Regions from separate parts of the Rothia sp. HMSC065G12 genome, predicted to be linked through region 1. Evidence: predicted binding sites of a transcription regulator. Region 1 holds the regulator's gene; the other holds the start of a gene.
The links. Region 1 encodes HspR, which represses chaperone genes until heat shock. Its sites were predicted from a motif close to AAGTTGAGTCNNNNNGACTCAACTT; they were not measured.
Positions count from the first base shown of each region.

Region 2: clpB (ATP-dependent chaperone ClpB) is a predicted target of HspR. The motif match lies at 2,151-2,175, and genes of this name have one in related genera.

Region 1 covers NZ_KV804813.1:47,125-63,435, forward strand. Annotated here, with positions in the region: gene HMPREF2804_RS03240 (aminotransferase class IV) at 1-427, opposite strand, end outside; gene HMPREF2804_RS03245 (regucalcin) at 445-870, opposite strand; gene HMPREF2804_RS03250 (hypothetical protein) at 1,031-1,234, opposite strand; gene HMPREF2804_RS03255 (nucleoside/nucleotide kinase family protein) at 1,395-2,042, opposite strand; gene HMPREF2804_RS03260 (low molecular weight protein-tyrosine-phosphatase) at 2,046-2,525, opposite strand; gene HMPREF2804_RS03265 (hypothetical protein) at 2,686-2,913, opposite strand; gene HMPREF2804_RS03270 (pentapeptide repeat-containing protein) at 3,302-4,735, opposite strand; gene HMPREF2804_RS03275 (pentapeptide repeat-containing protein) at 4,817-6,460, opposite strand; gene dnaK (molecular chaperone DnaK) at 7,065-8,915, shown strand; gene HMPREF2804_RS03285 (nucleotide exchange factor GrpE) at 8,918-9,490, shown strand; gene HMPREF2804_RS03290 (DnaJ C-terminal domain-containing protein) at 9,694-10,734, shown strand; gene HMPREF2804_RS03295 (heat shock protein transcriptional repressor HspR) at 10,738-11,193, shown strand; gene trmB (tRNA (guanosine(46)-N7)-methyltransferase TrmB) at 11,354-12,172, opposite strand; gene HMPREF2804_RS03305 (hypothetical protein) at 12,297-12,701, opposite strand; gene HMPREF2804_RS03310 (amino acid permease) at 13,087-14,550, shown strand; gene HMPREF2804_RS03315 (amino acid permease) at 15,055-16,311, shown strand, end outside.
Region 2 covers NZ_KV804819.1:31,118-47,428, forward strand. Annotated here, with positions in the region: gene HMPREF2804_RS09845 (HAD family hydrolase) at 1-531, opposite strand, end outside; gene HMPREF2804_RS09850 (NAD(P)-dependent oxidoreductase) at 554-1,231, opposite strand; gene HMPREF2804_RS09855 (hypothetical protein) at 1,408-2,007, shown strand; gene clpB (ATP-dependent chaperone ClpB) at 2,233-4,830, shown strand; gene HMPREF2804_RS09865 (zinc-binding alcohol dehydrogenase family protein) at 5,167-6,171, opposite strand; gene HMPREF2804_RS09870 (PadR family transcriptional regulator) at 6,361-6,897, opposite strand; gene HMPREF2804_RS09875 (Sir2 family NAD-dependent protein deacetylase) at 7,049-8,017, shown strand; gene HMPREF2804_RS09880 (excalibur calcium-binding domain-containing protein) at 8,347-9,411, shown strand; gene HMPREF2804_RS09885 (DUF4956 domain-containing protein) at 9,915-10,511, shown strand; gene HMPREF2804_RS09890 (polyphosphate polymerase domain-containing protein) at 10,707-11,543, shown strand; gene HMPREF2804_RS09895 (carbohydrate-binding domain-containing protein) at 11,714-13,300, shown strand; gene HMPREF2804_RS09900 (carbohydrate-binding domain-containing protein) at 13,567-15,333, shown strand; gene HMPREF2804_RS09905 (DUF3073 domain-containing protein) at 15,676-15,882, shown strand; gene HMPREF2804_RS09910 (TetR/AcrR family transcriptional regulator) at 16,235-16,311, shown strand, end outside.

The sequences.
Region 1 (16,311 bases):
CCTTCACGCCGTTCTGCCGCTGATTCACAGTAGTTTCGGGCACCGGGGATGCGATGAGCAGGGTGTATGGTCCGGCGGGCATTCCCGCAGAGGCATTCGGCAGCCCGCGCGAGATAATGATTTTGACAATATGCTCTTCGCCGAGTTCCGTGTGAGCGCCGGGCACGGCCTGGGCGAGGAGGTTTGCCAGCGCATCCCGAAGCTGGTGCAGGTCGGGTTCGGGCAGGTCGAGCATACGCGCCGAAGATTCGAGTCGGGCGAGGTGCATATCAAGTTTTCGCACCCGCCGATCAACGGCGAGCATGGTCTCAAAAACGCCGTCGCCACGGGTAAATCCTTGGTCTTCCACGCCGATAAGCGGTTGGGTGGGGTCTACGGCAACGCCTTGCGGGTTCTCTGAATTTAGGAGCATTACGGAACTAGTCATGTTTCCAGTGTAGTGGCTCACGTGCCCTCACAGCAGTGAACGCCGAGCGGACCCAGCTCCCAGGTGGCGCTTTCGGCGATAAAGTATATGTCTGCCTCGGCGATGTCCTCGAAGGTTTCGGGGTTGTCATTGTACCCTTCGATGTCGAGCCCGATTTTGCCGTCCCGTTCGAGAGTATGAACTCCGCTGCATATGCTGATGAACGGGCCTTGCACCCGGTAGTCCGAAATATTTTTCAGGGTTACGGTGACGTTCCGCCATACATCGTCGTTAGCGGCCTTCTCCCAGCCGCCGTCTACATGGTTCCAGTCCACCGCGCAGAATCGCAGACGAACAGCTGTTCCACTTGCATAGGTTACGGTGATCGAATCCAGCCAGCAGTCGTAGAAGTGATTGAACCGTTTAATGATCTCTGCACTTGTGAGGTTTTCGTCGGGGCTCACGGTCAGCCTCCTTAAAATCTTAGGATTTATCAGAATACCAGCAGCTAGGGCGATTACGAGAAGAAGCGAGTTTCTGCTCGAAAATGATGATATTTTTTCATCTTTTCGGCAAAAACCCGCTTCTTGGGTATCAACGTCTTAACACGCTCGATGCGAAGCGTTAGCGCCCACCTTCGCCGCCGTCTGCCGCATAGTCGGCATCCTTACGCGGGGTTGTGAAGAGCACAAACGCGGTCATCAGTGCGAAGCCCAGAATTGAGAACGCCATCGGCATATAGGAACCCTCGCCGCCCATCGAAACCAAGGGGGCTGCAAGTCCGCCCAGAAGCGCCTGAATCGTGCCCATGACGGCGGATGCGCGCATCCGGCGTAAGTGGCGTGGGTGCTAAACTTTTTTGCCGCCGCTGGGCACATAAAAAGCCTTGTTCGTGAATAAAGCGGGATTTATAACTCTTTATTCACGAACAAGTCTCTTTATCTCAGGGAGGGTAAGCACGGGGTATAGCAAACGGCAGTGCAGAGGGCTACGCCGTGCGGTAGGTAAAATCTGCCTGCGCATACTTGGCGGAGTAGGTGGCGAAGAGGGCTTCTTCCTGCGCCGCCCAGCGTTCCCAATGCGGGCGGTACATCTCGCCGTCGCGGTCTATTGCCCGCCTGTATCGCAGCTCGTCGGGTGCCTTCACCACGATGCGCACATCGCAGGTACCGGCGATCGCCCCCACACCCTCACAGATAATCACGGTTTCCTGGGCGGGGTTGATCGTGTGTTTGGGGCCGGGCGCATCCGCGTGCCAGTCCCATTCTCGGTAGCTGGCGGGCTTGCCGTTGCGCAGGTTCCGCGAGATTTTCTGCCACGTTTTCGTGCCTTCTTCCAGCCCGTCCCAGCCGGGGTAGATGGAGTCGAGGTTGAGCACGCGCACACCGATTCCTTCGGCGGATAAGGACTGCTCTAGGAGCTCGGAGAGCCTTGTTTTGCCGCTTCCGCTGCGCCCGTCGATGCCGATGATCATCGGTAATGCGGTGGCGTTGAAGACGTTGGTATCGAGCGACCTCCCGTCTTCGTCGGTGGACGGCAGGGCGAGTTCGTGGCATGTTTTCAGGCAGAATTCCAAGATTTCTTCAACGTCGTTGGTCTCGTAGCCGTTGCCGAAACCTGTGCTCCACACACCCATGCGCTAGTTTTCCTGCGGGGTCGCGCTCAGCTCGGCGATCAGCGCCCGCGCCGCGGTGTCGATAAGCTCGGTCGTGTATTCGAAGTCGCGCATCTGCCCGTACCAGGGGTCGTAGATGCCCAGTTCGTCCAGGTTTTTACCCGCCATCGCGGGGTCGAAGGAGCGCATCATGCGGATTTTGGCTTTGTCGTCCTCGGTGCGCGCAAGCTGTTTCAGGTGCATGTAGTGCGGGGTGTCCATCGCCAGAATCAGGTCGTAGCGGTCGAAGTCTTCGGCAACGAATCTGGATGCGCGGTGCCCGCTGGGGTCGATACCGCGCGCGGTGAGTATGCGCCCGGCGCGGGTGTCGATAGGGTTGCCGATTTCGTAGTCCGTGATGGCGGAGGACGCGACCTCAACCTCAAGCCCCGCCTGGCGCGCGTGCTCACGAATCAGGTACTCGCCCACGGGGGAGCGGCAAATATTTCCGGTGCAGACAGTCATGATGCGGTACATGGTGTTAAGTGTAAATCAGCGGTACTGGAAAGACGCGGCGATGCGTCACGGTACTGCTGACTAGGGGCATCATCGTGGGTTTTAGCTAAATAATGCAGCCTCAGCTGTATTCCGCATATTTCCCAAGGGGCGGAATACAGCTTATGCGTTATTCAGATGCGGACTGTGAGGAGCCTGAGGATTTCTGCGTGGAGGCGGATTCCTGCAGGGACTTGGGCCAGAAAATGTAGGTGAATGTGGCGCAGATGATTGCAACAGCCATGCCCGCTGCAAACCCCCGCCCGGAGCCAAAACCGTCGAACAGGAGAGTACCAATGGGCAGGGCGAACATAAAGACAAGAACAGAGGTGAAATAACGTGTAAAGGAGCGAGACATGACGGACCCTTTCGTGGTCTGTGTGTAAACGCATCTTGAACGATGTTATTTAATCGGTAGTACTAGATCCCCAACTATGTTGGCCAGATCTCACTCCCTAACACGCCGTAACAGGAAGCCTTCCTATGTCCCTGTATAGGGGTGCAGCCGGTTCATATTTTTACATGTGCAGACCGTAGCTATCGATAGCTATCGATGCTTATAAACATTTACCTATTTCTTCCGATATGAAAATGAAAAACTCTTCATCTCATAACTGTGCATATGTGCGCTGAAAATTTACAGTACATAATCATAAAATCTAGAGAATAATATTATATTCCTACTGACATATCCGTAGGACAATCGCATATTTGAAATCTCTGATTAATCTTTGAGTCATAGCATTTTATTCATTAAATAATTTTCTAGTTTCAGGATCAAAGACAATGCATCCCTTTGGAATAGTAGTAATGGTTCCATCTGGGCTACGGTGCTCTTCAGTTTCTATAATGGAACTACCTTTAGCAACGCTAAATTCATTTTCTGAGCCACATGCAAACCGTGAGGTATATTCCATTACTGTTAGATCACCAAATTTAGGTTCTTGTGCAAATTGCGCGCCAGTAAATTTTGCACCTCCATTAAAATAAAAATCTTTCTTATTGAATACTGCTTCGGCAAAAATGGCATTTTTATTGAAAGCTGATTCAGTAAAGTCAGCTCTACCATTAAATGTTGCGTTTTTAAACGTTACATCTTTAAGAAAATCTGATTGGGTAAATGGTATATCTCTGTAATTAATACCAGCAGAGAAGGATGTACAATCAAAGGTGGCGTTTTCAATAAATTTTGTTTTAGTAAAATTAACTCTGCTTTTGAAGCTTGCTCCAGAGAATATAGTTATTTCATTAAACTTTGCGTCGGTAAAATTAGCTTCACCGGTGAATCTTGTTCCACGGAGGTCAAGTTCGTAGAAGAATATAGCATTTGTAAAGTTGTAATCAAAGTTTGACCAAGGCCCGGAGTCTTTCTCTTTGCTGTGGAGGCGATTACGTAGGCGGTCTCGTATTTCCTGCATAAGCGCTAGGCGTATATTTTGTTCTTCGTGAAATCTTCCTTGGTCTTCGTTGAACTGCTTTGTTCCTCCCTCATAGTTTTCAGGAGCTTGGTCTTGGGAGAACTCTTGATGCCTGATGGCAAGATCAAAGGATGAGCGGATATAAGCGCAAAGGTTGTTGATAATTATCTGCCCTTCTTTTTGACGCTCATCTTCCTTAAGCGATTCGTCTGCTAGCCATTCATCAATAAGTCCAACAAGTGCATAGACTCCACCGAGACGAATAGAAGCCTTGTTGCTGGATAGTTGCTCAATTGCTGTGGTGTACCTACTGCGTCGCCCAGAGTGTACTTGGCGTATATGATCCTGGTTGTTTTTGATCCTATCGGATTCGATTTTCTCGCGTTCTTGATCCATCGTCGCGTTGAACTGGCGCTGTTGCTCTTCCAAAATACTGGCTTGGTGAGTCTGTGTTTTCTTGTAGTTCTCTTTTTCTACTTCTGCTTTTTCACGGTCTACAGTGTTCTTACGATGTGTTTCGACTAGTCCCAGAACTGCAATAACCCCGCCTATCATATATAGAATGTGAAGGCGGAGCGTTGAATCGGTGCTATCAGTACAGCCGAGCATATAGAGTATCCAAGGTCCCAAAATCGCCAAAGCTCCGCCGCCAACTGCGAGGCTAACTAATAGTCGTACAAAGTACTTGCTAACAAATCTTTCAGTTTTACTAGTAGGATTAGTGGCGTTAGCTTCTTCATGTTCTCTTGACGTTTCTGCCATATTGGATTTTCTCCTTTGCTGTGGTGGACAGGTTTTTGTTTAGATGGAAATATAATTTGTTATATTTTTATGCACAAAATTTTAGCTTTCATCATCATTTTCAGGCTCAGAAGATTTATGTGGGTCAAAGAGCTCTGCGTCCTTAGGAATTATGAAATTCCTTCCATCGTGCCTCTCTTCCCTAGTTGTAATTTTAAAGGGGCTATCGGGGGCGAAATTGAAGTTGTAGGATTTCGGATCAACTTTGTAAGAGAAGTTTGCTCTGGTGAAATGAATTTCTTGTTCAATTATTGCTTCAGAGAGATTTATCCCTTTTTCAAAGGTGGCGTCGGAGAAGTTTGTGTATTGTTTGAAGGTCGTTGTTCCAGAGAAGTCAGCTAATCCATTGAACTTTACCCCAGAGAAATTAGCATTATGTTTGAAGGTTGTTCCGGAGAAGCTAGCTAGTTTCTTGAAGGTAGTTGTTTTAGAGAAGTCAGTGAATTCTTCGAAGGTTACTCCTGAGAAATAGGTATCCTGTTTGAACTTTGCTCCAGAGAAGTTAGTGGATTTTTCGAAGGTTGCTTTTGAGAAATAGGTATCCTGTTTGAATTTTACTCCAGAGAAGTCAGAGAATCCCTTGAACTTTGCTCCAGAGAAGTTAGTGGATTTTTCGAAGGTTGCTCCTGAGAAATAGGTATCCTGTTTGAACTTTGCTCCAGAGAAGTCAGCATCATGTTTGAAATTTGTTTCGGCAAAATCAGATTTGTAGTTGAACTCCGTATTGGCAAAAAAAGCCTTTTCAAGAAACACTGATCCCGAAAAAGAACAAGAAAATATAATATCTTTACAAACTACATCGTAGAAAAATATAGAGTTCCTGAAATCGTAATCAAAACATGACCAGTCACCAGGCTTAATCTTTGTCCCTTTTTTGAAGATCATTGTGGTTATTTCACCAAGTCTGTTAGTTATTTCTTCAAGAATTGCTATACGTACTTCCCTCTCTTCGCGGAAAAGAGCTTGGTATTTCATAAATTTTTTTCGAGGGTATATTGGTTTTTTAGTGTCTTGATTTTTCTTATATTCCTTGTAGGTAAGTTTTAGTTTATCGTATTGTTCTGATAGTGGGAAAGGGGAACGGATATAGGCGCAGAGGTTGTTGATAATAATTTGCCCTTCTTTATAACGCTCAGCTCCGTTAAGTGATTCATCTGCAAGCCACTCATCAGCGAGTCCGACGAGGGTGTATACGCCCCCCATACGTATTGGTGCCTGAATACTGGCCAGTTGTGCTACCGCTTGGGTGTACCGAGACCGACGCTCGGCATGAACTTGACGTTCATGGTCTCGATTGTTCTTTTGCTTCTCTTGAGTGTTCTTTCGGTGAGTCTCCCCCAGGGTAATGGCAGCAAGAATGCCACCTGTTACATAGATTAACAGCTGGCGTAAGACGGGACCGTCATCATCTTTATTAAATCCTGAATTTATAGCTATTGGAAATAAGAAAGCCCAGAACCCACCTAACACCATTAGTGTAAAAATACAAATATAGAAAAAAATATTCCACTTTTTCTTTAGAAGTTTTATGATATATCCTATAATTAGAAGTATAATGGAAATTGCTGTGACTAATATAATTATGTACAGTGCATTTTTATTTATCGAGACCCAAGTGATGAACTCTTGAATCTTGGCTGTAGATTGCTCGATTATATTATTAACATTTTCTAAAGCTTGTTGCATCACAATATTTAATCCTTTCCTTGATTAAAAATAAAGAACTTCTTATATGTTAAGGGTAGGAGAGGTAAAAGTGTGGGATTTATTGGCGCTCAACATCAAGATAAAGCAGATTTTCTGAGGTATTGTGTTATGGAGCCTGTAAAGTTGGTAATATTTGTCCACCTCGGAATTCTCTTACTCCGGGGCTAACTTTAGAAGGTGGCTCGTGTTGGTTCTCCACAAACCTGCTGGCATAAATTGATTTCACTTTGCCTGCAGGGGTGTGGAACATAATTTTCTCGCTTCCTTAATCTCTAATCTTTGGCAAGCTGCGTATATACATAAGCCGCTCCTCGCACTACTTACGCACGTATCCACCCTGTCCAAACTAACCCTTCGCCCACCCTGCGAAAAAAAGTTGAGTCTTTTTCACTCAAGTCTGTTGACATCCATCCAAACATGTGTAAAACTTGAGTACATGAGGCTCAAGGGGTCACTCACCGGGCAGCATCCCAGCACATCTTCACCGTGCATGCGCTCGGCCTAAACCCCCTTACGCCCCGAAGATTTAACCAAGGAACCCGCCTCGCCAAGAAGCGGGGCATAACACTAAGGAGTACAAAACATGGCACGTGCAGTTGGTATTGACCTCGGCACCACTAACTCGGTCGTATCCACCCTTGAAGGTGGCGAACCGGAAGTTATCCCTAACGCTGAAGGCGCCCGCACCACCCCCTCCGTGGTCGCATTCTCCAAGGATGGCGACGTTCTGGTGGGCAGCGTAGCAAAGCGCCAGGCGGTCACTAACGTTGATCGCACCATCTCGTCCGTCAAGCGCCACATGGGCACCGACTGGACGACGGAAATTGACGGCAAGAAATACACCCCGCAGGAAATTTCCGCACGTATTCTGCAGAAGCTCAAGAATGATGCTGAAGCATACCTAAACGACAAGGTGACTGATGCGGTTATCACCGTTCCCGCATACTTCAACGACGCTGAGCGCCAGGCCACCAAGGAAGCCGGCGAAATCGCAGGTCTGAACGTTCTGCGTATCGTGAACGAGCCAACCGCAGCTGCACTGGCATACGGTCTGGACAAGGGTAAAGAAGACGAACTGATTCTTGTCTTCGACCTTGGTGGCGGTACCTTCGACGTCTCCCTGCTTGAAGTTGGCAAGGACGAAGATGGCTTCTCCACCATTCAGGTGCGCGCAACCAGCGGCGACAACCGTCTGGGTGGCGACGACTGGGATCAGCGCATTGTGAATTGGCTGCTTGAGCAGGTCAAGTCCAAGACCGGTGCAGACCTCTCCAAAGACAAGATTGCTCTGCAGCGTCTGCAGGAGGCAGCTGAGCAGGCTAAGAAGGAGCTCTCCAGCGCATCCAGCACCAACATTTCGCTGCAGTACCTCTCGGTAACCCCCGAAGGTCCGATTCACTTGGACGAGAAGCTCTCTCGCGCAAAGTTTGAGGACCTCACCAGCGACCTGCTCGAACGCACCAAGAAGCCCTTCCAGGACGTTATCAAGGAAGCAGGCATCAAGGTTTCGGATATTTCCGAGGTTGTGCTCGTGGGTGGTTCCACCCGTATGCCCGCCGTGGCTAACCTGGTGAAGGAACTCACCGGCCGCGAACCCAACAAGGGTGTTAACCCCGATGAGGTTGTGGCAATGGGTGCAGCCCTGCAGGCAGGCGTACTCAAAGGCGACCGTAAGGACGTTCTGCTAATCGACGTGACCCCGCTGTCCCTCGGTATCGAAACTAAGGGCGGTGTGATGACCAAGCTGATCGAGCGCAACACCGCTATTCCGACCAAGCGTTCTGAGACCTTCACGACCGCTGAAGACAACCAGCCTTCCGTGTCGATTCAGGTGTTCCAGGGTGAGCGCGAATTCACCCGCGACAACAAGAACCTGGGTACCTTCGAGCTGACCGGTATCGCCCCCGCACCGCGCGGCGTACCCCAGATTGAGGTCACCTTCGATATTGACGCCAACGGCATTGTGCACGTCTCCGCAAAGGACAAGGGTACCGGTGCTGAGCAGTCCATGACCATCACCGGCGGTACCTCCCTCTCGAAGGAAGACATTGACCGCATGGTCAAGGATGCTGAGGCTCACGCAGAGCAGGATAAGGCACGCCGTGAGGCAGCCGACACCCGTAACGCAGCCGAGTCTGTGGCATACTCCGTCGATAAGCTCCTGAAGGAGAACGGCGAGAAGCTGCCCGAAGACGTCAAGACTGAGGTTCAGGGCGATGTCGATGAGCTCAAGAAGGCTCTTGAAGGCGATGATGACGATGCCGTGAAGTCTGCTCTTGAGAAGCTGCAGGCATCCCAGACCAAGCTGGGCGAGGCTCTGTACGCTTCCGCACAGGCAGAGGCTAACGCAGACTCCGCTTCTTCCTCTAAGGAAGATGACGAAGATGTGGTAGATGCCGAGGTTATCGACGAGGACGAAGACGAGAAGAAGTAATCATGGCTGAACACGAGAACACTGCGGGAGACCCACTGGAGGAGGCATTCAACGCCCCCGCCGCCGAGGGTCACCCCGAGGCTGAGGAAGCCCCTGCCGTAGCCGATGCTGCGGCGGGGGAAACCCCCGAGCCGAGTGAGGAAGCACCCTCAGAGGATGCGAAACTCGCGGCAGAACGCCTGGACAGCCTGCTTCGCCTGCAGGCGGAGTTCACAAACTTTAAGAACCGTGCCGCCCGCGAGAAGGAGCAGCTGCGGGAGTTTGTGGCGAGCGATATTGTGAGCCTGCTTCTGCCGGTGCTCGACGATATTGACGCCGCACGCAAGCACGGTGACCTGCAGGAAGGTCCCTTCGCTGCAATCGCTGCCAAACTTGAGGAGTCTCTCAAGAAGGAAGGCGTGGAACGCTTCGGCGAGGTGGGCGAGCCCTTCGACCCGAATATTCACGAGGCGGTGCTCCAGCAGCCAACCGGAGAGGTAGAACCGGACCATATTTCGATGGTTCTGCGATACGGGTACCGCGTGAATGATCGCGTGGTGCGCACCGCCCAAGTTGCGGTGGCTGTCGCCGAGTAAACGCTCCGTAGAGCACACAACGGGCGGGTTCTTGAGAAATTGAGAACCCGCCCGTTTACCGTATATTTCCGCGGTTTTCTACGGGATTTCTCTTCCAAAATTGAGTCTAGTAGACTAAACTTTATATAGGATTAAAAACTAAGGTTGTGCCCCTTTGGACGGGGCGTTACAAGAACCCCGGACGACGGGGAAGGAGAACTTACATGGCAAGCGAAAACTGGCTGTCAGAAGACTTTTACAAAACCCTCGGCGTGAAAGAAGACGCCTCTGAATCTGATATTAAAAAGGCTTACCGCAAACTCTCGCGCAAATATCACCCCGACCTAAACCCCGGGAACGAGACAGCCGAGAAGAAATTCAAGGAAGTCTCCGAAGCCTACGATGTACTCTCGGATAAGAAACAGCGCGAAGAATACGACCAGATTCGTAAATACGGTGCCGCAGGGTTCGCTAATGGCGGCTTCGGAGGCGGCGCTGGCGGATTTGGTGGTGCCGGTGGGTTCGGCGGATTTAACGGCCAAAACGTGCATTTCACGACCAGCGGCGGTGGCGAAGGTATCAACATTGAAGACCTGCTCGGTGGACTCTTCGGTGGTGGCGTTGGCGGCGCGGGTGGTTCACGCCGTACCGCCGGGTTCACGAGTGCCGATTTTGGGGATGCCACCGGGTTCGGGGGAGCTCAAGGCTTCGGCGGCAGGCAGCAGCGTGCCCCGCAGGATAATAACCTCTCCACCAGCACACGTATTACCCTGCCGCAGTCGTACACGGGCACCAAGGCGACCGTGTTCCTGCCGGACGGCACGAGTACTGAGGCGCGCATCCCGGCGGGTGTGAAGGACGGGCAGAAAGTGCGTGTGCGTGGTAAGGGACGCCCCGGCACCGGCGGCGATCTGATGGTGACCGTGCGCGTTTCGGATGACCCGCACTACAGCCGCGAGGGAAACAACCTAGTGTTGCGCGCCCCCGTGACCCTAGAGGAAGCCGTCAATGGCGGTGTGCTGGAAGTGCCCGTACCCGGCGGTAAAACCGTCAAATTGCGACTAACCCCCGGCAGTGTGGGTCGTAAACTGCGTGCGAAAGGACGCGGGTTCAAAACCAAGTCGGGCACCGGCGACCTGCTGGTGATCCCTGAGGTGCACCTGCCTCAGAACCTGAGCGATGAAGCGAAGGAAGCCTTCGAGAAGTTCATTGCCCTGGCGCCGCAGGAGAACCCCCGTGAGGACCTTTTGAAGAAAGTTAGGTAGCTTATGAGTGCCCATAGTAAGCAATCATCGGCGTCTGCCTACAGCACCGACAGGCCGGTTTTTGTGATTTCGGTGGCGGCGGAGCTGGCGGGTATGCACCCGCAGACGCTCCGCCAATACGACCGCCTGGGGCTGGTGCAGCCTTCGCGTGCGCCGGGTAAGGCCAGGCGCTATTCGCAGCGCGATGTGGATTTACTTCAGCGTATTCAGCAGCTCTCGCAGGAAGGCGTTTCGCTTGAGGGAATCCGCCGAATTATTGAGCTTGAAGAGATGGTGGAAGAACACCAGGAGCACATCGCCCGCCTGCAGGCTCAGCTTGAGGATGCACACGCCAAGCTGGGGCTGGCGGAACGGGTGTTCGCAGCCAGCACCCGCGGGGATGTGGTGAACATCCAGCGGGGGCAGCGCCCGGCACCGCGCAAACGCTCCTCGGCGGTGGTGCTGTACCGGCAGAAATAGGGGCGGACAGCCAGTGTGGTACGGTTGATATAGCTCATCAGCCAAGATGCTGAAAGAGCATCTGGAACCGTTTGCTAGGCAAGCGGTTCTTGCTTTATCTCCCTAGCTTTATTCGATGGCGTCGCCGGAAGGTATCGTTACCCTTTCCCCAGCAGATAACTTATTTACGCCTATACGTCAGGTCGTGGGCACAGCGGCCCGCCTCACGAGCCTTCCGTTCAAAGCTGGTGAGGATGCGCCCCTCCCAGCGCGGCGCCCACCCGCCGACGGGGTCGTCCTCGGTAGCGCCTTCACCGGCATGCAGATTCTCGAAGTCGGGGTGTGCCTCCATGACATCGCGCATCACGTGAGCGTATTCTTCCCAGTCGGTAGCAAGGCGCCAGATTCCGCCGGGTTTGAGCACGCGCGCAACCTTGTCGGCAAAAGCGGGGGAGACCAGGCGGCGTTTGTGGTGGCGTGACTTGTGCCAAGGGTCGGGGAAGAAAACCCAGAGCTCATCGACCGAATTTTCTTCCAGCATGTTATCGAGCAGTTCGGGGGCGTTAGCCTGAGCGACGCGCACATTCTCAACCCCGGCTTGCCCCATCTTGAGCAGCAGATCCGCAATGCCGGGGGTGTAGACTTCAACGGCAAGGAAGTTTGCCTCGGGCATTTCGGAGGCGCGGTGCACGATTGCTTCGCCCAGCCCGGAACCGATCTCGACAACCTGGTAGGCTTCGCGCCCGTAGATTGTGACCGGGTCGAAGGTGGCTTCGGGGGCTACAGAGGTATCTGCCCGCAGCCGGGGTATGTCGAGCACATGGGTTTGGGAGTAGGTGTCCCACGCTTTTTGGCGGCGCGAGGTCAGGCGGTCGCCGCGGCGCACGAAGGAGTAGGGCTGGCGGAAGAACTCGGGTGGTACCGTTTTCTTCTCGGGCGTCTGGGGTGCATCGGCGTTGGTCGATGCGGTGGTCTGCGCGTTCTGCTCTTGAGATGACATACCTATCAGGATAACGTAGCGGCGCGTGGAGGGAGGCACTGTTAAAAATTTCGGGAGCAGTTTTTCATTGTACTGAAGAAACTGCCCCCGTTTGGCCTTTGCGACCGCAAATTCGCCGTGCAGGCTACTTCTTCTTGTCGGAGAACAGCAACGCCAGACCCGCGCCGAGAATCACGATGTTGTTGGCGAGCTGCTGCCCATCCTGAGTGGGCCGGAATGCGCCGTCATGCATATCGGGGTTGCGGAAGTACATGGTCATGAGGTTCGCGCCGAAGGCTGTCAGCCCCGCGCCCGCGAGGCGGGCAGGAATAAAGGGGGTCAGCAGGGTGGCGCCGAGTGCGGTTTCTGAGTATGAAATAAGTTTGCCGAAGGTTTTCGGCTCCAGCTTGGCGACGGCGGGAACGCCGGTTGCTGCCATCTGCTGCAGATATGCGTAGGTACCTTCGTCGGCGCCGAGTTTCTTGACTCCCGCATCGAGCACAAGCGCGCCAGCGGTGAGACGCAGTGCAGCATTTGATAGTTTACCCATGAGTGAGTGTCCTCCTGATGTTTTGTGATGAGATGAGTGATGCGGTATTTCCACATCGGGCATTGCAATTGTAGCGGCAAACCTCAGGAAAGTTTATTTAATCGTAAAGTTTTAACATAATTTTTGCGGTAAGCATTATTTTTCAGCGTTTTAGCGGGAGAGTAGAGATGCGCCCTCGGCGTGTTGCCGCGCTCCCAGTGCCTAAGACGTAATCGGTGCAGGCGCCTTTTGCGGGTAGAATTCTGTGTAGTCATGGCGTAACGATGCGATTTTCCGTGAGCCGTGCTCGTGCGAAAATCTGAACTGCATCGTGATGCCCCGAAGGTCGGGGCTTCCTGTCGAGGTTGTAGCCCGCAGGGCAGAGCACACACAGAAAAGAGGAATAGTGACACAGCGGCCTTCCAAGCATACAGTTACCGAGAATGAGAGTTCCACGGGTGAAGAGAGCCTGCAGCGTGGCTTAAGTTACAGGCATATCCAGCTCATCGCTATCGGCGGTGCAATTGGTACGGGGTTATTTCTAGGATCGGCGAAGACTATTTCGCTCACGGGACCTTCCATCGTATTTGTCTATGCGATTATTGGCATCATTATCTATTTTGTGCTGCGTGCGATGGGCGAGATTCTGCTGTCGAACCCTAAGTACAAGTCATTTACCGATTTCGTATCTGATATTTTGGGTACTCGCGCGGGCTTTTTCGTCGGCTGGTCGTACTGGTTCTTCTGGGTGACCACGGGTATTGCGGATGTGCTGGCGATTACGGATTACACGCATTACTGGTTCCCCGAGCTGCCCTCATTTATTCCTGCACTTATTGTGATCGGGGCGCTGTTGGCACTGAACCTGCCGTCGGTGAAAAACTTCGGGGAGATCGAGTTCTGGTTCGCCATGGTTAAGATCGTGTCGATTCTGGCGCTTATCGCCGTGGGTGCCGTGATGGTCGTGTTCGGGTTTACGAGCCCGGATGGAACGGTCTCCTCGATCACGCACCTGTGGGATCGTCCGGGACCATCGGGCAACGGGGTGTTTATTCACGGTCTGACGGGGTTCTTAGGTGCGTTCCAGATTGCGTTGTTCGCGTTCGTGGGCGCTGAGCTGGTGGGTACCGCCGTGGCAGAGACAAAGAACCCCGAACGTACCCTGCCGCGCGCAATTAACGCCGTGCCGCTGCGCATGGTGCTGTTCTATGTGCTGCCGCTGTCGGCGATTCTTGCGGTGACTCCCTGGGATAAACTCGACCTTAATATGAGTCCTTTCGTGGGGATGTTCTCACTGGCGGGTGTGTCAATTGCCGCATCGCTCATTAACTTTGTGGTGCTGACGTCGGCAACGTCTTCGGCGAACTCAGGTATTTTTTCGACCTCGCGCATGGTGTATGGGCTGGCGGAGGATGGGAATGCGCCTTCCTTCCTGAAGAAGCTCTCGAAGAACGGCGTGCCCACGAACGCCCTGTACCTAACGACGGTTCTTCTGCTCTTCAGTCTGGTGATGCTGGCGTTTGGGCGTGAGCTTCTGGAAGCGTTTACAGTCGTGACTTCGGTGGCCTCAATTATGGGTATTTTCACGTGGTCGATGATTCTGGTGTCGTACCTGGTATACCGCAAGAAGTTCTCTAAACGGCATGAAGCCTCGCAGTATAAAATGCCGTTTGGCCGCACGATGAGCTGGGTTGGTTTGGTGTTCTTCGCTCTGATGATCTACGCCCTGAGCTTGCAGCCAGAAACCGGGTTAGCTCTGGCGCTTAGCCCTATCTGGTTTATCGGGGTTGAGCTTGGGTACGAGATTATGGTGCGCCGTCATGCGCGTAAGCGCCTTCTTGCGGAGTCGGCGCGGGTGGAATCTGAGTAGCGAGTTTATTTTTCCTCATTAGCGGGCGGGATGCGGTGCGTAGAGAAAACGTTCGGCATCCCGCCCGCTGTGTCTTTGGGGGCGATGACATACGGCATGTACCAGAACATACCCCAATATGTATAGATATTCTTAAATTTGTATAGAAATCATATATGATGAGAATTTTTCTTTTGAGGATGTGGCGAGTTGGGCAATAAAGGGACGTACCTCACGCGTGCCGTGTTTTCCGAAAGTAAGGCTTATTGTCAAGGGTTTTTCGTAGATTTCTTCCGAAATTTTTTTGCGCTTCGACATAAAGAATTTATTATTCGTGACGCATGCTATAGATACGCGACACACTTCCTGGAGATAATTACACAATACCGTCCCTGTTATGTAGAATATATATTCAAAAGTTGTGATAGCTCACCGTATCTTACGGGCTGAGTGCTGCACTTGCCGCCCCGAAAGCCGGGGCTGTCCCGCTTGGCTGCGGGACCCAACCACGAAAGAGGAACTGTCATGCAGCAACCTCACGATAATGCCGCATCGGCGGCAGACACGACAGATAATGCTGAAGAACTGCACCGCGGGCTGAGCAACCGACACATCCAGCTCATCGCTATTGGCGGTGCTATTGGTACCGGGCTCTTCATGGGTTCCGGTAAAGCAATTTCTAAAGCTGGTCCATCTATCCTCTTGGTCTACATGGTTATCGGCGCCGCAATCTTCTTGGTGCTGCGTGCGATGGGTGAGATCCTTCTATCAAACCTGAAATATAAGTCATTCTCAGACTTTGCTACCGACCTGATCGGGCGCCCCGCAGGGTTTTTCCTCGGATGGTCGTACTGGTTCATGTGGGTGGTCACCGCAGTCGCAGATATTATCGCGATCGTGGGCTATACCGAGCTGTGGTGGCCCGATTTACCGAAAGCGGTTCCAGCACTCGTCGTGATTATTGCGCTGCTGGCGCTGAACCTGCCCTCGGTGAAGAACTTCGGTGAGATCGAGTTCTGGTTCGCCATGATTAAGATTGTTGCCATCTGCGCCCTTATTATCGTGGGTGCCATTATGGTTGCCACAAGCTTCACGACACCCAGCGGTGCTCATGCTCAGGTAGCCAACCTGTGGAACGATGGCGGATTCTTCCCTAACGGTGCCACCGGATTCTTAGGCGCCTTCCAGATCGCGGTCTTTGCCTTTATGGGGTCCGAGCTGGTAGGTACTACCGCCGCCGAAACCCAGAACCCTACGGTGACCCTGCCGAAGGCTATCAACTCCGTGCCGGTTCGTATTCTCATCTTCTACGTGGGCGCCCTGGTCGTTATTCTGATGGTAAACCCCTGGCGTGAAATTGATCCGGCCAAGAGCCCCTTCGTGACCATGTTTACCCTCGCCGGTATTGCTATTGCCGCGCATATCGTGAACATTGTGGTGCTGACCTCGGCAACATCATCGGCGAACTCGGGTATCTTCTCGACCTCGCGCATGGTGTACGGTCTCTCCCAAGAAGGTTACGCCCCGAAGTTCCTCGGTAACCTTTCCGGGAGCGGTGTGCCCCGCAACGCACTGTTCCTCACCTCGATTCTGCTGCTCTCCAGTATTGCCCTGCTCTATGCTGGCGACTCGATTATTGAGGCGTTCACGCTGGTCACCACGATGGCGGCAGTACTTGTGATCTTCGTATGGTCGATGATCCTCGTCAGCTACCTGTGCTACCGTGCAAAGCGCCCCAACCTGCACCGGGAGACCACCTACCCCATGCCCGGCGGCGTGGTA
Region 2 (16,311 bases), on a different contig from region 1:
GCGCACCCCGGATGGCGAATCTTCAAGCGTCACACACCGGCTGGGTGCAACCCCCAAACGCTGCGCAGCCAAAAGGTATGGCTGCGGATCCGGCTTTGGATGCGTCGTCTCATCGTTGCCAATAATGACCGAGAACGTTCCCTCTGGGGCGGCATCGGCTGTACGCTGAGCGATCGACGTGGTTGCGTTTGTAACAATTGCCGCCGGAATCTGGGCATCGCGCACTTGGTTCAGGAAACGCTCAATACCGGGCAGAAACTCCACCTGCTGATGCGCCAGCGCCTCACGAACCTTGGCAACCAGGCGCTCATTAATCTGCTCATCCGGCAGATCAACCCCGCGTTCGCGCAGGCGGTCAAGCGTAAATTTCATGGAAAGCCCCAGGCAGTCCAGGGTGTCCTGCTCGGTCCAGGTGCCGCCGAACTCGGCCACCAGAGCAACCTTCGCGGCAGCCCACACCGGCTCGGTATCCACAAGCGTGCCGTCATGGTCGAAAAGAATTGCGGCGGGAAAAGAAGAATTATTCGTCATAGATTAAGCCTACCGGGCATTTCTAGGTAGCCCGTAGGACAACGTCATCAATCGTCACCAAAAAATCTGTCCCCGCGTTCAGTGGGTTTCCCGCAATACTGAGCAGAGCATCAGCAACATCTTCACGAGCAATCATTGGGATACCCGGAACTCGCGCAACACTCGCCACATCAAAGACCTTGACCCCACCCTTGCCAGGCTTATCTGTCAGCAGACCAGGATGCACCCGCGAAATATACGGCTGATACTTAGCAACCATTGCGTCGGCCTTTGCGCGATCCGTAAAAATGCTGCGCATCATGATCTTGCACCCTACACGCATGAAAAAAGATGCGCTCCGCAGCGTATCGCCCACTCCGTAGGCGCTCATAATAACGCAGTGCTTCACACCCGCACCCACTACCGAATCCATAATGAGCGGCAGGCGCTCCTGCATGAACGTGGTGGATAGAAACTCTCGCACCGTAGCTTTCTGCCCCAGGATGCTAACCATTACATCCTGTCCGGAAGAAATTGTGGCGAGCCGTTCAGAATCGTTCAGGGCACCGGGGACAATCATGAGGTTCTGGTGTTCCCCCAAAAGCTCCACCGTCTTATCGGGGTTACGCACATAGGCGGTAACCATGTGCCCCTCCTCTAGCGCTTTGCGGGTGAAAATGCTTCCGGTGCGACCGCTTGCTCCTAAAACCAGTATTTTCATGTAGGCTCCTATTATTTACCGCTAGGGGGCATGAGTACCCGCAAGCCCCCAATGTGCTCAGTATAACAATAAAGTTTTTGGTTAAAGTTTAGGTTTATGTGGGATTTACCGCGGAAAGCCCGCTGACATGGTGAGTGCTGTACCAGTCCGGGGCACAAACCGTTTAAGATGGCACAGTGAACGAAAAATCAGAGCACTCCGGATCGCACCCGCATGTAAACTCATTAGCTGTACGCACACCTGCCCTCATACAGGTTGCAACCCTCTACGCCGCCTACCCCATGGCATTCGTCTCTGCTGCTTGGATTACCGTCGGCCGTGCCCTCTTTGGTGCCGCTGGTGATCTCGTGCCCATTTTTGCTATCTCATTCGGTCCCGCGCTAGCCGTGATTCTGTGCCTGGGCGCGTGGTGGATGTTTCGCGATGCGCATCGTCGCGTTACCAGCGGCGAGTATGCGCGGGTTGGTGCATCCTGGGGATTCGTATTGTCCGTATGGGCCTGCTGGGTGCTCGCATTTCTCTTTGGGATGTTCATTCCCGACTACCGTGCCGGGGTGCCGGTGTCAGGAATTGGTGCGCTCGCGGGTGCCGATTATGTGGGCTACGGTGCAGGATTCGGGAATACCTTCGGAATTTTGACCTTTGCTATGGCTATTACCGCCGCCGTGGTCGCTTTCAATGCTAATAGGCGCTCGGCGCGCATGCAGCAGGGTGTTACCGACGAGGTTTTGGAGGAGCAGGCGCGACAACAAAGCCCGTATGACTTCTTGGACTGAGGCCTATCTGATTCTCGCCCCCGCGCACTAAAAAAGGCTCTTTATGTAAATAAAGCGTATTTTTCACCGCTTTATTTACATAAAGAGCCTTTTTTGGTACCGAATTTTGGTCCGGAAAACCTGCATTAACCCCTTGCATCCAAACATTGAGTGTAGTAGACTCAAGTTAGCTGTAAAAAGAAGGCGCAGGATGCGCCCCGCACAAGACACGAAAGGATAAGATTTATGGACGCAAAATTCACAACCAAGAGCCAAGAAGCGCTCTCCGCCGCTAATATGAACGCGCAGACAGCGGGTAACCCCAGCATCGAACCTGCGCACATCCTCAAAGCACTGATGGATCAGCGAGAAGGCGTTGCCGTAGCGGTTCTCAAGGCCGCAGGGCTCGATATCGACGCCATCTCGGAAGCCGCATCCGCAGAGATTAAAAAGCTGCCGAAGGCATCTGGCGCATCGGTGCAGAACGCAAACTTCAGCCGCAGCGCCCTCGCCGCTATTCAGAGCGCGCAGACCCACGCCCAGAAATTCGGTGACACCTACATCTCCACCGAAATGCTGCTGCTGGGCATCGCAAGCGGCGATAGCGATACCGCTCGCGCACTTGAAAACCTGGGCGCAACTGCCAAAGTTATCGAAGAGACCATTCCCCAAGTACGAGGAGACCGCACCGTGGATACCCCGGACCCCGAAGGCACCTTCCAGGCCCTTGAAAAGTACGGAACCGACCTGACCGCGCTCGCCCGCGAAGGCAAGCTCGACCCCGTGATCGGCCGAGACTCCGAAATCCGCCGCGTGGTGCAGGTACTCTCACGGCGCACCAAGAATAACCCCGTGCTTATTGGTGAACCCGGCGTCGGCAAAACTGCTGTGGTCGAAGGGTTGGCTCAGCGCATGGTCTCCGGCGACGTTCCCGAATCCCTGCGAGGTAAAACCCTGATCAGCCTTGACCTTGGATCCATGGTTGCGGGCGCTAAATACCGCGGCGAATTCGAGGAACGCCTCAAGGCCGTGCTCGAAGAAATCAAGAAATCCGAAGGTCAGATCGTCACCTTTATCGACGAGATGCACACCGTGGTTGGTGCAGGCGCATCCGAAGGTTCCATGGATGCGGGCAATATGCTCAAGCCCATGCTGGCACGCGGCGAGCTGCGCATGATTGGCGCTACTACACTCGACGAGTTCCGCGAGAATATTGAGAAAGATCCCGCTCTGGAACGTCGTTTCCAGCAGGTGTACGTGGGTGAGCCTAGTGTTGATGACACTATCGGTATTCTGCGTGGGCTCAAGGAACGCTACGAGGCGCATCACAAGGTGCAAATCTCGGATGCCGCCCTAGTCGCCGCCGCAGCACTTTCAAATAGGTACATTCCCTCACGTCAGCTGCCCGATAAGGCGATCGACCTGGTGGATGAGGCCGCATCGCGCCTGCGCATGGAGATCGACTCGGCCCCCGAGGAAATCGACCAGTTGCGCCGCGCCGTAGACCGTCTGACTATGGAAGAACTGGCCCTCAAGAACGAGACCGACCCGGCGTCGAAGGAACGCCTGGCGGCGCTGCGTAAAGACATGGCTGACAAGAAAGAACAGCTGGATGCGCTCAACGCCCGCTGGGAAGCCGAAAAGGCCGGTCTGAACCGCGTGGGCGATCTCAAGAGCGAAATCGACGAGCTGCGCTCACGTGCCGAGGTGGCACAGCGCGAGGGTAACCTGGCGGATGCATCCCGCCTGCTCTACGGCGAAATTCCCGCCAAGGAGAAGGAACTGGAGGAAGCTCAGCGCGCCGAAACTGAGGCTCATGGCGAGGCTATGGTCTCTGAAGAGGTCACGGCTGACGACATTGCCGAGGTTATCTCTTCCTGGACGGGTATTCCCGCCGGGCGCATGCTTCAGGGCGAATCCGAGAAGTTGCTGGAGATGGAGAAACGTATCGGTGAACGCCTGATCGGTCAGGAAGCCGCCGTGGTTGCCGTAGCGGATGCGGTTCGCCGCGCCCGCGCCGGAATTTCCGATCCGAACCGCCCGATTGGTTCCTTCCTGTTCCTGGGGCCGACCGGTGTGGGTAAGACCGAGCTTGCGAAGGCTCTCGCGGAGTTCCAGTTTGACGACGAGCATGCTCTGGTGCGTATCGACATGAGTGAGTACGGCGAGAAGCACAGCGTTTCCCGCCTGGTGGGTGCGCCTCCCGGATATGTGGGTCACGAAGAGGGCGGTCAACTGACCGAGGCCGTGCGCCGTCGCCCCTACTCCGTGGTGCTGCTGGACGAGGTTGAGAAGGCTCACCCCGAGGTCTTCGATATCCTGCTACAGGTGCTTGATGACGGTCGTTTGACCGATGGTCAGGGTCGCACCGTGGACTTCCGCAACGTGATTCTGATTCTGACCTCGAACCTGGGTTCCCAGTACCTGGTCGATCAGGAGATGCCGTTTGAGGAGCGCACCGAGAAGGCGATGCAAGTGGTTCACCAGGCGTTCCGTCCCGAGTTCCTGAACCGTCTGGACGACATCATCATGTTCGAGCCGCTCTCTTCCGAGCATCTGGGACAGATTGTGAACCTGCAGATTCAGGGCATGGGCAAGCGTCTGACCGACCGCCGCCTGACCCTGGATGTTACCCCCGCCGCCCTGGAGTGGCTGGGCTTGGCAGGGTACGATCCGGCCTTCGGTGCCCGCCCGCTGCGTCGCCTGGTACAGCGCGAGATCGGCGACCGTCTGGCGAAGGGCATCCTCTCTGGCGCTATCCACGATGGTGACACCGTAGAGGTGGATGTGAACCCGGATGTTGCAATGGACGGTCTGTCGGTGACCTCCAAGCGTGACGACTAAATCATCACAGCGCGAAACAGAATGCTAAGTTGCAGCGGGAGCGTAAACCACGCTCCCGCTGCAACTTTCCACTCTCGGAGGAGTTCGTGCTTGCAGAGCTAAGGACCGATACGCCTGTTTGCATAAGCTTCTAGATATTTCAAAATGCTGTGAGAATAACGCTGACGTTTACAACAAGATGATTGAGCCTTTACAAGTTCTTCGCCAATGGTCTGAGGCTCATAAACAAGAAGTACTTGACGCACAAGACGTGTACGATACAACGACATGGCGGCAGAATATATATGAGGAGGGGTTATCGTCTGCACGATAGCCCCTCCTCATGTTGACGGGAGTTTAAGAATAAGAAATAACGAGTTTTCCGATCATATGGGAGCTTTCAACTTTCTGATGTCCCTCACGGAAAGACTCAACACTAAGTCCTGTTAAGATCTCGGTGAGAGTACCCGTAATCTGTCCCGAGTCGATCATGTCAGCTACTTGCCTCAGCAGATCAGACTGATACGCCATATCCTCTGTTGCAAACATGGAACGAGTGAACATAAATTCTGGCGTCACAGAGATCGACTTAGGTTTAAAAGCGCCAATGTTAAGAGTCTGAGGATCGTCAATAAAAACTAATTGGCTCTGCGGATTCATGGCAGAGGCAATATCCTCTTCACGATGTTCAGTGTATGCAGAGAAAACGTAGTCGGCGCCGCCAAGATCCTGAACTTGCTGTCCCAAATCTTTGCTGTGATCCACAACGTCATCCGCTCCCAGCTTCTTGCACCATTCAACGGATTCTCGGCGTGAGGCTGATGCAATTACGCGAAGAGAAGTTCGTGCTTTTGCAAGCTGGATCACCATAGAACCGACTCCGCCTGCCCCTCCAATCACCAAAAGATTACCCGAAGTATCTTTGGTGAGACCCATATGATCAAAGAGCGTTTCCCACGCAGTGATTGCGGTAAGTGGAATGGCAGCCGCTTCCGTGAACCCCAGCGATGCAGGTTTCTTAGCGACAATACGGTAATCTACCGTCTGATATTCTGCGTTTGAACCTGGGCGTGTGAGATCACCAGCATAATAAACCTCATCGCCAGGGACAAAACCAGACACATTTTCCCCTACAGACTCGACGATACCTGCCGCATCCCAACCAAGAATTTTAGGATCTTGCTGAACTCCTGCACCCGTGCGTACCTTGACATCCACGGGGTTGATAGAGACAGCTTTCACTCGAACCAGGAGATCCTGGGCGCCCGGAACAGGGATGGGCATTTCAGCCTCAATGAGCGCTTCTGGATCAGAAATTGGTAGGGAACGTAGCATAGCAATTGTTTTCATAGTGTTTGACATAAAAATCATTCTACTGCTCGCCCTACAGACACTTTCAAGGAGGGCTAGTTACTCCGAGGAAACCACGTCATACCTATGGATGAAACATAATTCATAAGGTTTCGTGCCGAGCTGTGTTTTTATCTTTGCCCGAGGCGGGAGCATAGTTTATGCTCCCAGAACTCACTCTTTAGCGCGCGGAATCGGCCCTTACTTCTTGCGATTCTGGTAGAAATCCTTCTCGAATTTGCGTGCCCAGTCCGCAATGAGTCGGTAGGTGTCGGAGCACAGCTCTAGGGTTGCCTTCGCCTCTATCTGGTCGTCGATGGATGTGGCAGCCTGATCAAGCCGATCTGCCCACTCGCTGTAGGTATCGGCAATAGACTGCAACAGCTCGTGCCCCATCTTCTCATCCACCATGCGGATATTCGCGATGACGGAGACGAAGTTGAAGTCTACGCGCGCCGGGCTGGAGGCAATATCGTAGAGAAGCTCATGAAGACGTTCCTTGCCTTCGAGAGTAATGGAGTAGACCGTGCGCTCAGGCATAGCACTGTCTTTGACGGTGGTGCTCTCCACATATCCCTGCTTGTAGAGCTGCACCAGGTTGCGGTATACGGAGGGTGAGCTGATGCGCGCCCAACCGCGCACTCCGCGCTGGTCCATCATTTTGTTCATTTCGTAGGCGCTCATCGGGTGCTCATGCAGAGCCCCCAGGATCATAGCGTCGATAGTTGGGGTTGCCATGATACTTCCTTTCACTACTGCTGTTGCTAATAATACTATCAGTAATACTAGTCTTGTATATAGGAGTTTGTGATCAAGAGAACCCGAACAGGGAAGTAGGTTGCCCGTCCCTAACTGGGGGAGAGAAACATCCCCGACATACACTAGACACATGGAAAAATGGACCGATACGCAGAACTTTGCAGACGCGGGCGAGAAAAGCACACTCATCGCCTCCGCGCATCGCGCCGCCATTCGCTCCATTGAACGAGTCGTCACCGAAACCATCACCCCGCACGACCCTCTATACGCCGCCGAGGGCATCGAAAAAATGCTCCGCACCGGCGGCGTTCTGGCGCTTACCGGCGCCGGGGTCAGCACCGAATCTGGCATTCCCGACTATCGCGGACCCTCCGGATCGCTCCTGGACCACCGGCCCATGACCTACCAAGAATTCCGTTACGACAATGCCGCCCGACAACGCTACTGGGCTCGGTCTTACGTCGGATGGAGGCGCATGCGCCGCGCATCCCCGAACCGGGCTCACTATGCGCTCGCCGAACTTGAGCATGCGGGCGCGGTGAACGGCCTTATTACCCAAAATGTTGATGGCCTGCACGTGAGTGCCGGAAGCAAGAACGTGCTGGCGCTGCACGGCGATTTATCCTCAATTCTGTGCCTGGACTGCGGAACGCGCGAGTCGCGTGAGAGCCTGGATATCCGCCTGGGTGCAGCAAATCCGGGGTATCTAGAACGTCTCGAAAGTACCGAATTGCAGGTTAATCCTGACGGCGATGTTGAGCTCGACAACGACTATATTCGCAGCTTCCAGATGGTGGGGTGTACGGTTTGCGGCTCGATGAAACTCAAACCGGATGTTGTCTATTTTGGTGAATCCGTGCCCGCCGACCGGAAGGCTCGCCAGCAGCAGATGCTCGCGGATTCTTCGGGTGTACTGGTGGTGGGCTCCTCGGTCGCGGTTATGAGCAGCTACAAGATTGTGCTTGATGCCCTGCGCGCGGATAAACCCGTGGCGGTTATGAATGGTGGCCCCGGGCGTGCGGATGCGCGCGTCACCTATTTGTGGCGCACGGGCGTGGGGGAGGCGCTGGAAGAAATGCTGGACCGCCTCGATATCTAATCTGCTAATCTTCGGATCTAATAAAAAGACTCTCTTTATTTGAATGAAGAGGGATTTCCAATGCTTTATTCAAATAAAGAGCCCTTTATGATGGAGGGATAGGGGTTCGCCGAAGGGTACAACATTGCAATAGCAGCTTAGGGGTGGGTGTAAGAAACTGTCCACATAGCATTACAAAACTCCAAAGTTAAACATGATATTTAATGTTACGCGTAGAAATCTAATGTGCGAGTATCAAAATTCTCACCGTTATTATTTTCATTTTTAAAACTCTAAAATTCCACGTTATATTGACCCAGAAATAGTCATTAAGGAGTAACATATAAATCATGAGAACTAAAAAAATTGCTACTTTCGGTGCCGTTGCAGCTCTGAGCTGCGGATTGGTAGGCGGTTTTACTACCATTCCGGCAGCCTTTGCGGATCAGTCGGTCCCGCAGTCCGTATCTACCCCGACCAATGCAGGTCATTCCTACAGCGATGGTGCTGTTATCTCTTTCCCCAGCGAATGGAAAGAAGGTCAGCCGCTGAACTTCCAGGGTTCCGGTTTCAAGACTACAGACGGTAAATCTGGCTCTGTTCTGGCCATTAAGGTCAATGGTGGCGGTGCTCCGACTAAGGTTGAGGCAGACGAAAACGGTAACGTTTCTGGCTCTATCGCATGGCGTGATGACCTCAAGGTTGGCGATGAGGTTGAGATCAACGTGCTCACCGGTTCGCTCAAAGAGGGCGACGTGAAACGCGGCGGTACGGCTGCAATTGTCAAGGTCGTTGCGACAGGCGACAACAACCAGCAGGCAAACGACCAGAGTTCTTCCTCTCTGCCCGGCGGTGGTAATGATAATACCGACCAGGGTGATAAGAAAGAAGGCGGTAAGGGCGGTCAGGGCGCCACCGGCGACGTGCAGAATAAGACCGAAGAGCAAGGTACCCAGGCCGAGACTGCCAAGCAGGCATCCGACTCTGACGGTTCTAACAAGGCTGAGACTGCTAACCAGAGCGCAGATGTGAACACCCCCGCCGCAGCTACTAATGCTGAGGCAGCTAACGGTGCTCACCAGTTTGCTACTTGCGATGAGGCTCGTGCAGCAGGCAAGCACGACATCCAGCGCAGCGACGCTGCATATGCCGAGCACCTCGACAGAGACAATGATGGCGTAGCTTGCGAAAGTGACGGAGGCAATGGCGAGCATGGTAGCGCATCCAACGGTAACGGTGGCGCAGGTTACGTCTCGGATAACAATGGCGGCTCCAATAATGCTTCCTCTAACAGCAATGGCAAGCTGGCTAACACCGGTGCAAACGGTGCTCTGACCGTAGCAGGTCTGGGTATGGTTGCTCTGGGCGTGGGCGGTGCAACCGTAGCTGCTCTGCGTAAGCGCAAGCGTGCCTAAAGATTAGATGATCAAGTCCTCGGGGCGGCTCTAGAAGCTGCCGGAGGCTACAAGAATCCCTCGTTCCTCATGATTGAGGAGCGGGGGATTTCGCTGTTTAAAACCTCAAAATCTAGGAAGATAGTTTCCACGAAAAAGCTGCCGATACCGCCCTCTGCAGCAAGACCCCTCACGGCAGTAATAACGCTCGAAAAGCGTACCAATCAGGATTTGCATAGGAGACATTATCTAAGTCAGAATGTGAATTTTGCGCATTCTCAAAGTCCTTAGAGATATGCCATAAGACCTGTATATGCAAATTCTGAATTTTTATGATTTAGCACCATATTTTTGGGTATTTGGTCAGCGTTTCCCTCGCCGTATTCCCTGCAATCGCGGGGAACTTTTAGATATGCACGAAATACATAACTACAAGTTAAGACAGACACAGGAAGAACACAGGAACGGGCGCGAACCTAGAAATACAAGAACATAACGGCACACAAAACGGAACGGAGAGTCCAATGGATATTTTGATGATGGGACTGGCAGACCTAGTAGCAATTGGCACACTCTGCACCCTGTACATGATTCGTCATAAGACCCGTGAACTCATGATTTCATACGCGGTTATCAACGCCGGTGTTTTCACCGTAACGGTCGCCCTGGCACATGCCGGAAGCACCGCGGGCGCTATGGGTCTAGGACTCTTCGGCGTTCTCTCCATTATCCGCCTGCGGTCTACCTCCCTAAGCCAGCGTGAGGTCGGGTACTACTTCGTATCTCTCGCCCTAGGTCTAATCTCCGGCGTGCGGCTTGCCCCGCCATATATCGCCTTCATCCTCATGGTGGTACTGGTCGGAATTATCGCACTACTGGATTCACCGATCTTTGAAGCGAAAAACCAGCCGCGCACCCAAACCGTCACGGTGGATCGCGCTATCAGCGACGAAGGAACCCTAAAAGCCTATCTGGAATCACGTCTCGGGTACGAGGTCGTCTCCGCTAAGATCCTGGAGCTTGACCTGCTCAACGACACTACACAGGTGACTATCACCTATAAAGAGCTTCCCCAACTCCAAGAACACCTTAACGCGAACTACGAATACTACGCTTCCTAGGCTTTATCTCGCGGATATCCCCTAAAACTACACCTAAAAACTCACACGTTGAAAGGACCTACCATGAGTCCCCAAGTACCTCAGCCGTACACCCCGTTTCAGGGTGGCGCCGCACAGACTTTGGAATCTACGCACACCCCTGCGGTAGATAATACTCCGTCTTCTCACCGAAGCGGGCACCGAGAGGAAAGTACCATGTCTATCGTGCCAACCTATTGGCAGAGCATCAGCCTCGATGAACTCAACGAAAAAGCCGCTATGCAGACCCGTGTGGATCGCAAATACATTGTGGACGCAGATTATGCGGCATCTATCCTAGCTGAACTTCCCGCCGACGAAGCGGCCGTCCTAGAAATCGACGGTCAGCGTGAATTCGCCTATGACTCTGTATACTTCGACACCCCTGACCTGGTGAGCTATAAGGCTTCCGCCATCGGCAGCCGTAACCGGTTCAAGGTACGTACTCGCAGCTATCTGGATTCTGACCTGAGTTTCTTGGAAGTCAAGACTGAAGGGGCTCGTGAATTCACGGTCAAGGAACGTATTCCGTACTCTATCGAAAACCGTGACATGCTCACTGCAGAAGGCAAGGAATATGTAGCTACCGCGCTTGAGCAGCTGACGGATGCGTCTGTCGATGACCTGGAGCCGGTTATCCGCACCGGGTACCGTCGTACGACTGTATATTTGCCCCAGTCCGAGCAGAATCCGGTGGATTCTCGCCTCACGATTGATACTTCGCTCACCTGGACTCCGCTTTCAGAAAACGCGCTCATGTACACCGCGGACGGCGGTGAAGGGCCAACCAAGTATCAGGTCGGTACCGAATATACTGCACCCGGTACGGTGATTATCGAAACGAAATCCGGCAGCGCACCTTCAGTCGCCGATAAGTATCTGTGGCGTGCGGGCATCCGACCCGTCAAAATTTCTAAGTTTGCTACGGGTATGGCTGCGCTGAATCCTCAGCTACCGGCGAACAAATGGAAGCGCACGATTCAACGTTGGATGCAGCTTGAACCTGCCGCTTAGATCTAGACCCTGAGCGGGTAACGTCTTAGAACGCGGTACAAGAATAGGGTGGGGTTTGCCAGAGGCTCACCGTGTTAGGGCATTCTGGAAACCCCACCCTCTCGCGTAGGATGGTTGAGGCAATCTTTACCGAGATACTTAATCCCTACAGACAAGGAACCCCGTTCGAGATGTTCAAAAACCGGTTTACATCTGTTCTTACATGCACCTTTGCAGCATCGTTGGCACTTGCCGGATGCGCGATTAGCGGGAACCCTGATAACTCCAAAGCCACTGTGACCGCACAGGAACAGGGGAAGGAACTTAAATCTGGCGTATACACCTCGAACACCAAAAATGGTGAAAAGATTAATGCGCAAACTCACTTTACGCAAGAAGACGTGACCTGGAACCAGGACGCTGTTCTTCCGCTCAATCTGGCAGATCCCACCGCAACCGATGGGGTCAGCGAACAAAACGGCACGATTACGATTACGAAGGGGGGAACCTACCGTATGTCTGGCGACTATACGGGGCAAGTGAAGGTTCAAGCCCCTAAGACAGATAAAGTTCAGCTCATTCTTGACGGCGTTAATATCACGAATGAGACCGGATCTGCTATCAACGTTGCCTCTGCCGACGAAGCCGTCATCTACACGTCTCGGGGCAGCACCAATAACCTCAGTGACGGCCCAGAATACGCAGTTCAGGGCAAAAAAGAGGCAGATTCTACGATCTATTCAACCGCTAACCTAACCCTTGCGGGCGATGGAACGCTGAACGTCGCCGGTAAATTTGACGAGACGGTGCACACCACCAAAGGACTGGTTGTTGCCGGCGGTGCCCTCAACGTTAATTCCTCGAAGACCGGGCTTAAAGGCAAGGACTACGTGGATATTCAGGGCGGAACCCTGCGTATTGAAGCCGCAAAAGACGCGATTAAAGCCACCAACACCGAAAAACAAGGCCTTGGATGGGCGCGCGTGGCTGGCGGTGACACTGTTCTCCGCGCTGGCGACGACGGCATCAAGGCGTTGCGCACCCTTGAGATTCTGGACGGGAAGCTCACCATCGAAGGGTCTGAAGAAGGGCTTGAAGGGCAATACGTCAATATTCATGGCGGCAATACGCTCATCAACAGCAATAACGACGGCGTGAATGCCTCGCTCAAGGACCAGCTGCCTAACGATCAAGAGTATGAGGATCAGAAGGAAGACAGCGACCAGCCGGATGCCAGCCCCGTACCCTTGGGTGGTGCCCGCGATACCACAGAGGTTATTGATACCGTGATCAACATGACCGGTGGAAATGTAACCCTCAACGTGGGTGCCGACGGCATGGACTCTAACGGACACGAGTTCTACACAGGAGGCGAGTTGCTAATCAACGGTCCTCAAGACGATGCCAATGACCCTATTGATCCAAATGGTGACATTACTGTAAGTAACGACGCCAGGATCTCATTTGGCGGCGGTGGTGTAGAGCTTTTCAAGCGCCCGATCGACGACTCCACAAATGGGTATCTGCGAATTGCAGATAACGATACTTTCCCACAAGAGCAATCTGTTCAGGCAGTAGATTCTGCCGGACAAGTCGTTGCAAACTACCGGGTGATTACTCCGGGTGTTAAACAAGTATTTTTCTCGAATCCCTCTATCGTGAAGGGTCAAGAATATACTCTTTACCTAGCACCCACGCTGGTGGATCCGAAGACCACCACCCTTGCACCTGGTGCCGTTGAACGTGGAACTTTCACGGCATCAACCCCCGATCTATAAAACATAACGAGAGGAGAGAATCCTATTCCAACCTTTAGCCTGCGCAGGATAAAACCATCACACAAAACTCCGGCGCGGGTGGCGGTGCACGCCACAAGTATGCATCAGAAAATCCAATTTCTATCACACGACACATACATCAGGAGCCTGCAGGAACCCGTGAATTTGATGCGGCTGGTACCCGTTACCCCGTAGAATTCGGATGTAAACCCTGAAAATACTCACAAACTGCTCAAACAGTGTAGATAGAAAGTGATTCTTTCCCCATGAATAAAAAAATACTGACTTCGGCAACCTCGGTAACTTTGCTCGCAGCACTTGCGCTCACCGGATGCTCAACTACGAGCAACGCCCTCGCCTCTGGCACGGCGGCGGATAGCTCAGTCGGTACGACAGCGACAACATCCTCGGCGACCGCCACCGACACTGCCACCAGCAGCTCGTCATTCTCGACCAACGTGAAAAGCGGCGAAAAACTCGACGTCGATACTCACTATTCGGAGCAGGATCTCAGCTGGGACACTTCCTCCGAAACCGCGATTGACCTGTCAAACCCCACCGCAACGGACGGCGTTACCGTTGAAGACGGAACGCTGACCATCACGAAGGCTGGCACGTACAAACTCTCCGGCGAATACCAGGGGCAGATCAAGGTTGAAACCGCTGACAGCGACGCGGTTCGGCTCGTTCTCGATAACGCAAACATCACGAATTCCAGCGGTGCCGCGCTGAACGTGGTAAACGCTGACGAGGTTATTCTTTACAGCGCATCTGGCACCACCAATACGATAAGCGACGGTGCAGACTACACCGCAACGGGGGAAGATGATCCGGATGCCGTGGTCTATTCCAAGGCCGACCTGACGATCGCGGGTGAAGGCACCCTGAAGGTGAACGGCAACCACGAAGACGGCATTCACACGAATGACGGCCTTGTGATTGCCAGCGGCACTCTTGAGGTCAATGCGGCGAACACCGGTATCAAGGGCAAGGATTATGTGGATATCCTAGGCGGCACTATTAACGTGACCGCGCAGCAGGACGGCATCAAATCCACTAACGATACCGACGAGGGGAAGGGCTGGACCCGCCTGAGCAACGGTACCGTAACCGTGAATGCGGGCGATGACGGTTTCAAAGCCTCTCGGGTCGTCGAAATTTCCGGGGGCTCCCTGACGGTTGAACAGTCCGATGAAGGCATTGAGGCACAGTACATCAACATCTCTGGCGGCGATGTAAACGTCACGAGTGCGGATGACGGCATGAATGCCTCGCTGAAGACAAGCGATTCTGAGAGCACGGATTCATCCGCGAACACCTCTGATACTGCCAATCAGCAGCAGGGCAGCCTGCCGGGTGGGCAGCAGAACGGAACCTCCAATCAACAACAGCAGGGGACGGGTCAGCCTCCGCAAGGACAACCTCCTGCGATGTCTGGAACCTCGCAGGACGGCACGTCTCAGAATGGAACTACAGGTACCGGCCAGCAGGGGACGGGTCAGCCCCCGCAGGGTGGTATGCCCGGTGGTGGTGGCGGAACCTTTGAGGTTATTGATGCTGCAATCAACGTGAGCGGCGGTAATATTACCGTCAATGCTGAGGGCGATGGCATTGATTCGAACGGTGTCACAACTCTTTCTGGAGGAACGCTGATAGTGAACGGCCCCAGCCAAGGCGGTAACGCTGCGCTGGATACCAACGGCGACTTGCTCCTCAACGGTGCCACGGTTCTCAGCGGCAGCACGGCAGATATGTTCGAGGCTCCCTCCACCAACTCGACGAGCGGCTACCTGAAACTGACCAATAGTTCCGGATTTGAGCAAGGATCCACGGTTCAAGTAGCGGATTCATCTGGTAAGGTAGTGGCTAACTATAAAGTCACCAAGTCGAATGTGCAGTTGGTTCTCGTCTCTAGCTCATCGATCGTCAAGGGTCAGAGTTACACGGTGTACACTACAACATCGGCTGTGGACTCCAACGCAGCGTCGTTGGCATCCGGTGCGACCGAGCTAGGTAGCTTTACAGCCAGCTAGTGCGGGTTGTTCCCAGGGACTTGGGGATAAAATCTTTGAGTCTCGGGCTTGTAGAGATGGGTTGCTACGCGCGGCTCTTATAGAAGGCTCCTACAAAGGTTTGGGCTCCACATCAGCGTATAATGCGCGAGGTGGAGCCCAAACCTTATGCATAATTCGCCGGAGTTCAGGCGAAGAAACTGAAGATTCGATAGATTTTCTGAGCATGAATCTGTCAATCAACAAGACATTGAGGGGTAAAACAAGGTACCCTAGAACATAGGAAAGACTAGAGAGCGATCCGTGGGTTATGCGCGCCTTGGGTGTGGTGGCTGCGGACATGAGGAAAGAGGGGGTCACGCCATGGGGCGCGGCCGTCAGAAGGCTAAGGCAACACGGCAGGCTCGGGAGATGAAGTACTTCAGCCCCGAGACCGACTACAGTGCACTTGAGCGCGAGCTCAACGCTAAGAACACTAAATCCTCCGAATCATCTTCTCGTCGCTATGATGATGAGGATGATTACTCGGCATACGCGGAGAAATATGCCAAATATGATGATGAGGTGTAGCGGCAGAGCCTAGCGTTACGCTCATACGCGAACCGGCTTAAGCACCCTACAGGGTGACTTGGGCCGGTTTTTTGTATACTTTGCGGGCGTGCTTGGGCGGTCTACGGGTTTTCATGTTGGTTTGTTTGCGCATCTGCTGATGCTGGCGGGCATCCTGCGGTGTGGATACGATAGTGTCACCGACGAAATGTACAATACCCGAATAAGGTCCGTGCCCCCCTGGATATTCCCGCCAATGAAATCGCACTCGCGGGAATTGTCCTCGGTTACCGCAGTGATGACAAGGCGAATCGCATCGCAGCCCCCGCTCCAACGGTCGAGGGGATTTTAACGATCACATAAGGAGAGAATGATGGGAACTAAAGATGATATTGTGCGCATAGCCACCGACTATATCCAAAGGAACGGCGTCAACGCTTTTAGCTACGC